One region of the Kitasatospora sp. NPDC097605 genome, then DNA from elsewhere that is predicted to be linked to it. Evidence: predicted binding sites of a transcription regulator. Region 1 holds the regulator's gene; each other region holds the start of a gene.
What was found. Region 1 encodes HrcA, which represses chaperone genes, less so after heat shock. Its sites were predicted from a motif close to TTNGCACTCNGNNNNNCNGAGTGCNAA; they were not measured.
Positions count from the first base shown of each region.

Region 2: ABTX81_RS29830 (FmdB family zinc ribbon protein) is a predicted target of HrcA. The motif match lies at 1,625-1,651, and genes of this name have one in related genera.
Region 3: groES (co-chaperone GroES) is a predicted target of HrcA. The motif match lies at 1,669-1,695, and genes of this name have one in related genera.

Region 1 is NZ_JBEOSF010000014.1:18,560-21,830, reverse strand. Features, by position in the region: gene dnaJ (molecular chaperone DnaJ) at 1-1,089, opposite strand, end outside; gene hrcA (heat-inducible transcriptional repressor HrcA) at 1,163-2,197, opposite strand; gene htpX (zinc metalloprotease HtpX) at 2,473-3,271, shown strand, end outside.
Region 2 is NZ_JBEOSF010000034.1:94,717-97,987, reverse strand. Features, by position in the region: partial or broken gene ABTX81_RS29850 (iron-sulfur cluster insertion protein ErpA) at 1-4, shown strand, start outside; gene ABTX81_RS29845 (hypothetical protein) at 76-306, shown strand; gene mscL (large conductance mechanosensitive channel protein MscL) at 335-754, opposite strand; gene ABTX81_RS29835 (hypothetical protein) at 784-1,125, opposite strand; gene ABTX81_RS29830 (FmdB family zinc ribbon protein) at 1,314-1,613, opposite strand; gene ABTX81_RS29825 (MFS transporter) at 1,742-3,037, opposite strand.
Region 3 is NZ_JBEOSF010000005.1:31,930-35,200, forward strand. Features, by position in the region: gene groL (chaperonin GroEL) at 1-1,106, opposite strand, end outside; gene groES (co-chaperone GroES) at 1,223-1,528, opposite strand; gene ABTX81_RS07340 (class I SAM-dependent methyltransferase) at 1,830-3,038, shown strand; gene ABTX81_RS07345 (polysaccharide deacetylase family protein) at 3,014-3,271, opposite strand, start outside.

The DNA of each region.
Region 1 (3,271 bases):
GAACTGGCCGGACGGCCGCTCCTCGCCGCGCAGCACCGCCAGGCGGCGCAGCAGGTCCTCCTGCTCCGCGTCGAGCTTGGTGGGCGTCTGCACCTCGACATGCACTATCAGGTCGCCCCGGCCGCCGCCGCGCAGGTGGGTGATGCCCCGGCCGTGCAGCGGGATGGACTGGCCGGACTGGGTACCGGGCCGGATGTCGACCTCCTCCACCCCGTCCAGCGTCTGCAGCGGCACCTGGGTGCCGAGCGCGGCCGCCGTCATCGGGATGGTGACGGTGCAGTGCAGGTCGTCGCCGCGCCGCTGGAACACCGCGTGGGTGGTCTCGGCGATCTCGACGTACAGGTCGCCGGCCGGGCCGCCGCCGGGGCCGACCTCGCCCTCGCCGGCCAGCTGGATCCGGGTGCCGTTGTCGACACCGGCGGGGATCTTGACGGTCAGGGTGCGGCGGGCGCGGACCCGGCCGTCGCCGGCGCACTCCGGGCACGGGGTCGGCACGACGGTGCCGAAGCCCTGGCACTGCGGGCAGGGGCGGGAGGTCATGACCTGGCCCAGGAAGGACCGGGTGACCTGGGAGACCTCGCCCTTGCCGCGGCACATGTCACAGGTCTGCGCGGAGGTGCCGGGCGCGGCGCCCTCGCCGCTGCAGGTGGTGCAGGTGACGGCGGTGTCGACCTGGAGCTCCTTGGTGGTGCCGAACGCGGCCTCCTCCAGGGTGATCTCCAGCCGGATCATGGCGTCCTGGCCGCGCCGGGTCCGCGAGCGCGGACCGCGCTGGCCGGAGGCGGCGCCGAAGAAGGCGTCCATGATGTCGGAGAAGCCGAAGCCGGCCGCGCCCGCGCCGAAGCCGCCCGCCCCGCCGCCCCCGCCGTTCGGCGAGAGCGGGTCGCCGCCGAGGTCGTAGACCTGGCGCTTCTGCGGGTCGGAGAGCACCTCGTAGGCGGCGTTGATCTCCTTGAACCGCTCCTGCGTCTTCGGGTCCGGGTTGACGTCCGGGTGCAGTTCGCGCGCCAGGCGCCGGAACGCCTTCTTGATCTCGTCCTGCCCCGCATCCCGTCGGACGCCGAGTACCGCGTAGTAGTCCGTGGCCACCAAATGCTCCGCTTGTTCCGCCTGTAAGAGTGCTTGCGACTTCGGGCACCGTCAGGTCCGACGGTGCCCGTCCCTACGACTCGGCCAGGATCTGGCCCACGTACCGTGCCACCGCTCGCACCGCCCCCATTGTGCCCGGATAGTCCATCCGGGTCGGACCGATCACACCCAGTTTGGCCACGCTCTCGTCGCCCGAACCGTAACCGACCGAGACGACCGACGTGGAATTCAGCCCCTCGTAGGCGTTCTCGCGGCCGATCCGGACCGTCATCCCGGCGTCCGCGGTCTCACCCAGGAGACGGAGCAGGACGACCTGCTCCTCCAGTGCCTCCAGCACCGGCTGGATGGTCAGCGGGAAGTCGTGGCCGAAACGGGTCAGGTTGGCCGTGCCGGCCAGCATGATCCGCTCCTCGCTCTGCTCGGCGAGCGTCTCGAAGAGCGTCGCCAGCACCGTCGACACGGTCGGCCGGTCGGCCGCCTCGAACAGCGCGGGCAGTTCCTCCAGCAGCCCGGGGACGTCCGGGAGGCGCTGGCCGGCGGCCCGCGCGTTGACCCGGGCCCGCAGGTCCGACAGCAGGGTCTCGCCGACGGTGCCCGGGCAGTCCACCAGCCGCTGCTCGACCCGGCCGGTGTTGGTGATCAGCACCAGCATCACCTTCGCCGGGGCCAGCGCGACCAGCTCGATGTGCCGCACCGTGGAGCGGCTCAGCGAGGGGTACTGCACCACCGCGACCTGGCGGGTCAGCTGGGCCAGCAGCCGCACGGTGCGGGCGACCACGTCGTCGAGGTCCACCGCGCCGTCCAGGAAGTGCCGGATCGCCCGCCGCTCGGGCGCGCTCATCGGCTTGACCTCGGCCAGCTTGTCGACGAACAGCCGGTAGCCCTTGTCGGTGGGGATGCGCCCGGCGCTGGTGTGCGGCTGGTGGATGTAGCCCTCCTCCTCCAGCGCGGCCATGTCGTTGCGGACGGTGGCCGGGGAGACCCCGAGGTTGTGGCGGTCCACCAGGGCCTTGGAGCCGACCGGCTCCTCCGTCCCCACGTAGTCCTGGACGATCGCGCGAAGCACCGCGAGCTTGCGGTCGTCGAGCTGGCGGACCTCACCGGCCATGGGGCACGCACCTCCGTCTTCACGCGTTGTCCGTTGTGACACGCCGTTGTGGCATGTGTCCGCATTCGAGCTGTCCGGGCCGGCCCCGCAGGGCCCCGGCCTTGGCACTCCGACCATCCGAGTGCCAGAACCGTACCTGCCAGTGTAAGGCCCGGGTCCGACGGCAGGAACGGCCCGGCCGGGGTGATCCTGCCCGCAGTTCGCGGCGCGCGGGTGATGCCGCGGGCCCGCCCGGGTGGCAGCATCGGAAGCGGACGGCGAACGGAGGAACAGCGATGTCGACCTCGGGCCAGCACACCCGTTTCGCCCCCGACCGCGGCCTGACCGGCCGGATGGTGGGGACGATGTTCCTGATCGGACTGCTGTACGTCGGCTTCACCGGGCTGCTGATCGCCCTGCTGCGCGGTGCCTGGCCGATCATCGTCCTGATCTCCGGCGGCCTGTTCGTCGCCCAGTTCTGGTTCAGCGACAAGATCACCGAACGCGCCATGGGCGCCCACCGGGTCACCCCGGAGCAGTTCCCCCAGCTGCACGGCACCGTCGACCGGCTCTGCGCGCTCGCCGACATGCCCAAACCCCGGGTCGCCGTCGCCGACAACGACATGCCGAACGCCTTCGCCACCGGCCGCAACCCGCAGAACGCGGTGGTCTGCGTCACCACCGGACTGCTGCGCCGGCTGGAACCCGAGGAACTGGAGGGCGTGCTCGCGCACGAGCTGTCGCACGTCGCCCACCGGGACGTCGCCGTGATGACGGTGGCCGGCTTCCTCGGCGTCCTGGCCGGCGCGATGACCCGGATCGCCATGTACGGCGGCTTCATGGGCGGCGGGCGCAACAGCAACGACTCCAACGCCGCGATCATCGCGCTGATCATCCCGCTGGTGTCGATCGCGGTGTACGCGATCAGCTTCCTGCTGACCCGGCTGCTCTCCCGCTACCGGGAGCTGGCCGCCGACCGGGCCGCCGCCCAGCTCACCGGCCGGCCCAGCGCGCTGGCCTCCGCGCTCACCAAGGTGACCGGCCAGATCGCCGCCATCCCGACCAAGGACCTGCGCCGGGCGCAGGCCTACAACG
Region 2 (3,271 bases), on a different contig from region 1:
CGGCGCCGGCGTGCCGGGCGGCCTTCTAGGCTGGTGGCAGTGGGCGGGAACGGCGGCGGGGGAAGGTCGAGAGCGGTGGAGGAGAAGGTGGCGGAGGAGAAGGCGGCCGAGCAGCGGGCGGCCGGAGAGATGGTGGACGCGTCGCGCAGGGCGGCGAAGGCGCGGCTGGTCTTCGGCGACCCGCTGGAGCGGCAGTCCCGGGACGACACCGACGCGGGCTGGGGCGACCGCCCCGGGACGGGCGGGAGCGGCGGCCGTGGGCTGGACTGGTACCTGAGCCAGCGCCCGCCGCACCACGGGGACTGAGCGAAGGCGTCGCCGGTCCGGCCGGGCCTCAGCCGGCCCGGGTGACCAGGGCGTCGCGGATCTCGGTGAGCAGCAGCACCTCCTTGGCCTCGGCCTCGGCCTGGATCTCGGCCAGCGTCTTGCGCCGGGCGGTGAACCGGGTCATCGGCAGGATCAGGCAGAAGTAGACGACGGCGGCGGTGATCAGGAACTGCAGGGCCGCGCTCAGCACGTTGCCCCAGAGGATGAGGATGCCGCTGGTGACCTCGCCGGTGGCGGACAGCTCGCAGGGCCCCTTGAGGCAGGAGCTGTAGGACGCGAGGTCCTTGGCTCCGAAGGCGCCGACGATCGGGTTGATCACGCCCTTGACGAAGGCGTTGACGATGTTGGTGAAGGCCGCGCCGATGACCACGGCGACCGCCAGCTCGACGACGTTTCCGCGCAGCAGGAATTCCTTGAAGCCTTTCATGCCGCGTGAACGACGAAGTCCCCCGCCGGTCACGGGTGATTTTCCGCCCCCTCCGACGGACAACCCGTTCGGCCCACCGGCGGCGGCGTCCCGGGCGCGGGCGGGCCCGCCCAGGCCGGGCCGAGGGTGAGCACGGCCGCCGCCGCGAACAGCAGCACGGCCGGGACCGGGGCGCGGTAGCGCAGCACCTGTCGCAGCCGGCAGCGCGGGCCGGCCCGGCCGCCGATCGGCGGGAACGGCGGCACCGGCTGCCGGGGCGGGACGCTGGACGCGGGCAGCGGCGGGATCGGCAGCGGGCGGGGGGACAGGACGGGCGAACCGGTGCGCACGGGCACCTCCAGGATCGGCTTCGGGGTTCCGGTGACCGCCACTCTGGGCCGCCCGCGCCCCCGCCGTGAGCCGCTTTCCCCAGCCTGTGGACAACCCGGGGCTGTGGACGGGCTCCTTCACCCCGACGAGTGAGCCGAACGTCCCGGAGACGACGAACGGCCCGCCGCACCCGCTCGGAAGCGGGAACGGCGGGCCGTTCGGAAAGCTGGTGCCGGTGCCCGGCCGAAGGTCAGCCGGCCGCCGGAGCGGGGCTCGCGGCGGGGGTCGACGAGCTCGACGACGAGGACGACGAGGAGGACGTCGACGTCGAGGAGGACGAGGACGAACCCCCGCCCACCGAGCTGCTGGAGGAGGAGCGGCTGTCGGTCCGGTAGAAGCCGGAGCCCTTGAAGACCACGCCCACCGCAGAGAAGATCTTGCGGAGCCGTCCCTGGCAGTCGGGGCACGTGGTCAGCGGCTCGTCGGTGAACTTCTGCACCGCCTCCAGGCCGTTGCCGCACTCGGTGCACTGGTACTGGTACGTGGGCACTTGTCTTCCTCCTGGCACTCTCGCCTGATGAGTGCTAACGATGGTCAATGATGCGGCATTCCGGTGGATCAGTCCAGCGACTCGAATGTGAGATGAGTCCGGCGTGGTGTCCGATCCGGCCACCGCGCTCAGCCCTCGGTCGCGGCCGCCGGCCGGGCCGGCGCACCCCGCCCGGCGGAGCCCGCGACCACCGCGGAGCGCCGGTCCTGCGGGGTCAGCAGCCCCCGCAGCGTCACCAGCGCGACCAGGCCCAGCCCGGCCCCGGCCACCGGGACCAGGAACCCGACCGACGGCCCGTGCGCGTCGATCAGCCGCCCGGCCGCCATCGCGCCGGTCGCCAGTCCCAGGCCGATGGCGCCGGTCAGCCAGGTGAAGGCCTCGGTCTTGGCGCCGTCCTCGACCAGCGTCTCGACCAGGGTGTAGCCGCTGATCAGGGTCGGCGCGATGGCCAGGCCGCAGACCAGCCCGGCGACCGAGAGCGCGACCAGGTTCGGCATCGCCCACAGGGTCGAGCAGCCCAGCACCAGCAGGCCGTAACCGATGACCATCCGCTGCTGGACGGAGCGCCGCCAGGCGACCATGCCGTACAGCACACCGGCGACCATCGAGCCGCCGGCGAAGACGCCGTACACGGTGCCGGCCGCGCCGTGCTGCCCGACCGAGTCGGCGAAGGCGTTCACCGAGACCTGCAGGCCGCCGAAGACGGCGCCCACACCGAGGAAGGTGCCGGCCAGCAGCCGGACGCCGGGCGAGCCGAGCGCGGAGGCCTGCCGGACTCCCGGCTCGCGCACCACCCGGGCGGGCGCGGTGCGCCGCTGGGCGGCGAAGGCCAGACCGCCGACCAGGGTCAGCGCGGCCTCGGCGACCAGCCCCGTCGAGGGGCTGACCGAGGTGGCGACGGCGGCGGCCAGGATCGGGCCGATCACGAAGGTGAACTCGTCCGTCACGGACTCGAAGGCGAAGGCGGTGCTCACCTTGGCGGCCGAGCCGGCGGACGCGCCCTCGGCGGAGAAGGTGGCGATCCAGCGGGCCCGCACCATGGCGCCGATCTGCGGGACGCTCGCCCCGGCGGGGGCGGCGGCCAGGAACAGGCTCCAGGCCGGCGCGTGCCCGAGCGCGAGCGCGATCAGCGCGCCGACCGAGACCGCGTGCACCAGGACGGTCGGGACGAGCACCGGTGCCTGGCCGTACCGGTCGGCGAGCCGCCCGGTCTGCGGGCCGATCAGCGCCTGGGCGACGGCGGCCACCGCCGCGACGGTGCTGGCGGTGCCGTAGGAGCCGTGGGTGTCCTTGACGAGCAGCAGGATGCCCATGCCGAGCATCGCGTAGGGCAGCCGCGCGACGAACGCGGGGGCCAGGAAGGTCCAGGCGCCGGGCGTGCGCAGCAGCGCCCCGTAGCCGACGCGGGCGGGCGCGGCGGGCACGGCGGCCGCAGCGGACTCGGCGGTGGTCGCGGCGGGCGCGACCGAGGTGGTCGCGGTGGTCGCGGGGGTGGTGCTCCGGGCGTCCTCGACGCTCTCGACCGTTCGGCGGGCCGTCACGGTCGGTCCTTCCTGCTGCCTGGTAGCGCGGCAGGGCATGGGGTGGCCCCGACGGCGCCGAGAGTCGTCCTCTCGCGCGTCGACCGGGGTAGATACCGGGCCGGTCCGGCGAGGGGC
Region 3 (3,271 bases), on a different contig from region 1:
AGGCGCTCCTGCAGCTTCTCGCGGTCCCAGTCCGAGTCGGTGTTGGCGATCTCGCCCTTGATCTGGGCGACGCGGCCGGCCACGGCCTCGGACTCGCCGGCACCGTCGACGACGATCGTGTCGTCCTTGGTGACGGTCACGCGGCGGGCCGAGCCCAGCACGTCCAGACCGGCCTGGTCGAGCTTGAGGCCGACCTCCTCGGAGATCACGGTGCCGCCGGTCAGGACGGCCAGGTCGCCGAGGATCGCCTTGCGGCGGTCACCGAAGCCCGGGGCCTTGACGGCCACCGCGTTGAAGGTGCCGCGGATCTTGTTCACCACGAGGGTGGACAGCGCCTCGCCGTCGACGTCCTCGGCGATGATCAGCAGCGGGCGGGAGGTGCCGCCCTGCAGGATCTTCTCCAGCAGCGGCAGCAGCTCCTGGATGGAGGAGATCTTGCCCTGGTTGATCAGGATGTACGGGTCCTCGAGGACCGCCTCCTGCCGCTCCGCGTCGGTGACGAAGTACGGCGACAGGTAGCCCTTGTCGAACTGCATGCCCTCGGTGAAGTCCAGCTCCACGCCGAAGGTGTTCGACTCCTCGACGGTGATGACACCGTCCTTGCCGACCTTGTCGATCGCCTCGGCGATCAGCTCGCCGACCTGGGCGTCCTGGGCGGACAGGGTGGCGACGGCGGCGACGTCGTCCTTGCCCTCGATCTCGCGGGCGACCGACAGCAGGTGCTCGGAGACGGCGGCGACGGCCTTGTCGATGCCCTTCTTCAGGGCGGCCGGGCCGGCGCCGGCGGCGACGTTGCGCAGACCCTCGTTGACCAGGGCCTGGGCCAGCACGGTGGCGGTGGTGGTGCCGTCACCCGCGACGTCGTTGGTCTTGGTGGCGACCTCCTTGACGAGCTGCGCGCCAAGGTTCTCGTACGGGTCGTCGAGCTCGACCTCACGGGCGATGGTGACACCGTCGTTGGTGATGGTCGGGGCGCCGAACTTCTTGTCGATGACGACGTTGCGGCCCTTGGGGCCGATGGTCACCTTGACGGTGTCGGCCAGCTTGTTGACACCGCGCTCCAGCGAGCGGCGGGCGTCCTCGTCGAACTGCAGGATCTTCGCCATGTTCCCTATTCCCTCGGGGGTGCGGCCTTCGCGGCGGCCGCTCGACTACGTGAACCAACAGCCACGCCCCGGTCCCCTGTCACTAGGGACACGGATCCGGGGCGTGGCAGGACGCTTTACTTCTCGATGATGGCGAGAACGTCGCGGGCGGAGAGCACCAGGTACTCCTCGCCCTGGTACTTCACCTCGGTGCCGCCGTACTTCGAGTACAGGACGATGTCACCGACGGCGACGTCGAGCGGCAGACGCTGGCCGTCCTCGAAGCGGCCCGGGCCGACGGCCAGGACGACGCCCTCCTGGGGCTTCTCCTTGGCGGTGTCCGGGATAACCAGGCCGGAGGCCGTGGTGGTCTCGGCGTCGAGCGGCTGGACCACGATGCGGTCCTCGAGCGGCTTGATGGCAACCTTGCTGCTGGTGGTCACGTCCGAGCTCCCCTTCGGAGATTACGGGGTTTTCTAACGGGTAGGGGCGAACACACGCGTCTGCCGTCGCGGGGGTCAGACACGCACTGTCGCGTTAGCACTCCCCCGGTGGGGAGTGCTAGGACGACCATAGGCCGCAGTTAGCACTCAGTCAACCAGAGTGCCAACGACGCGCCCGTCGGCACCACGCCGTGGATGAGTGGCCGTACTCATGTGCGAAGGCCCGGGGCCGCGGACCCGGTCCATGACCGAGCCGGTCCGAGCGGCCCCGGCCCGTGCCGCGACCGGCGAGAATGGCCCTGTGGAGAACGACGACCTGCGGCCCCTGCTGACCGACCGGGGCCAGTCCCTGCTCGCCGAACTGCGCGACTTCGCGCCCGGGGAGGAGCTGGCGCTGGCCACCCGGCTGCGCAAGGAGCACCCCGCCGATCTGGTGTCGGCGGCCTTCGGGCAGGCCCGGCTGCGGCAGCGGGCCCGGGCCAAGTTCGGGGCCGACGCCGATCTCATGTACTTCACGCCCAACGGCGTCGAGCAGTCCACCCGGCGCGAGGTCGCCGAGTGGCGGGCGCGGCGCTTCGCGGACCTCGGGGTGAAGCGGCTGGCCGACCTCTGCTGCGGGATCGGCGGCGACGTGCTGGCGCTGGCCCGGGCGGGCGTCGAGGTGCTCGCCGTCGACAAGGACCCGGCCGCCTGCGCCGCCACCGCCGCCAATGCGGCCGCCCTGGGCCTGGCCGACCGGGTCGAGGTGCGCTGCGCGGACGTCGCCGACGTCGACGTCACCGGCTTCGACGCGGTCTTCACCGACCCGGCACGGCGCACCTCGCGCGGCCGGGTCTTCGACCCCGAGGCGTACGCGCCGCCGCTGTCCTGGGCGATCGGGGCCGGCCGGCGCACCCCGGTCGGCGCGCTGAAGGTGGCCCCCGGCATCCCGCACGAGGCGGTGCCGGCCGACGCGGAGGCCGAGTGGGTCTCCGACCACGGCGACGTCAAGGAGGCGGTGCTCTGGTTCGGCACCCGGGCCGAGCGCCCGCACCGCGCCACCCTGCTGCCGCAGCGGGCCAGCCTCACCGGCGGCGACCTGCCCGATCCGCCGGCCGGCCCGGTCGGCCGCTACCTGTACGAGCCGGACGGCGCGGTGATCCGCGCCCATCTGGTCGCCGAGGTGGCGGAGCGGGTGAGCGGGCGGCTGATCGACCCGAAGATCGCCTACGTCACCTCGGACGAGCTGGTCGACACCCCCTACGCGCACGGCTTCGAGCTGACCGACGTGCTGCCGTTCCACATCAAGAAGCTCAAGGCGCTGCTGCGCGAGCGGGGCGTCGGCACGGTGGTGATCAAGAAGCGCGGGATGGCGATCACCCCGGAGGAGCTGCGCCGCCAGCTGAGGCCCAGCGGCCCGAACACCGTCACGGTGATCCTCAGCCGCACCGACCACGGCCCGCTGATGATGCTCGGTCACCCGGTGACCGGGCCGGCCGCGGCCGTTCAGGCGGGCGGCGCCGCGATGTAGTCCTCCAGCCGGGCCACCGCGAAGCCCTGCTCCTGGATCCGGGCCAGCAGCTCCCCGAACATCTGCGTCATCGTCTCGCCCTTGAGGTCCTTCGGGCCCCGGAAGTGGGCGAGCACGATGTCGCCGGGCCGCAGCTTCTTGTCCGCCGCCTGGTACTGCATGTCGTGGATCTGCATCGACTCGCGCCACAGCACGATCGCCTTCGGCCCGCACTGCTGCACCGCGGAGTTGAG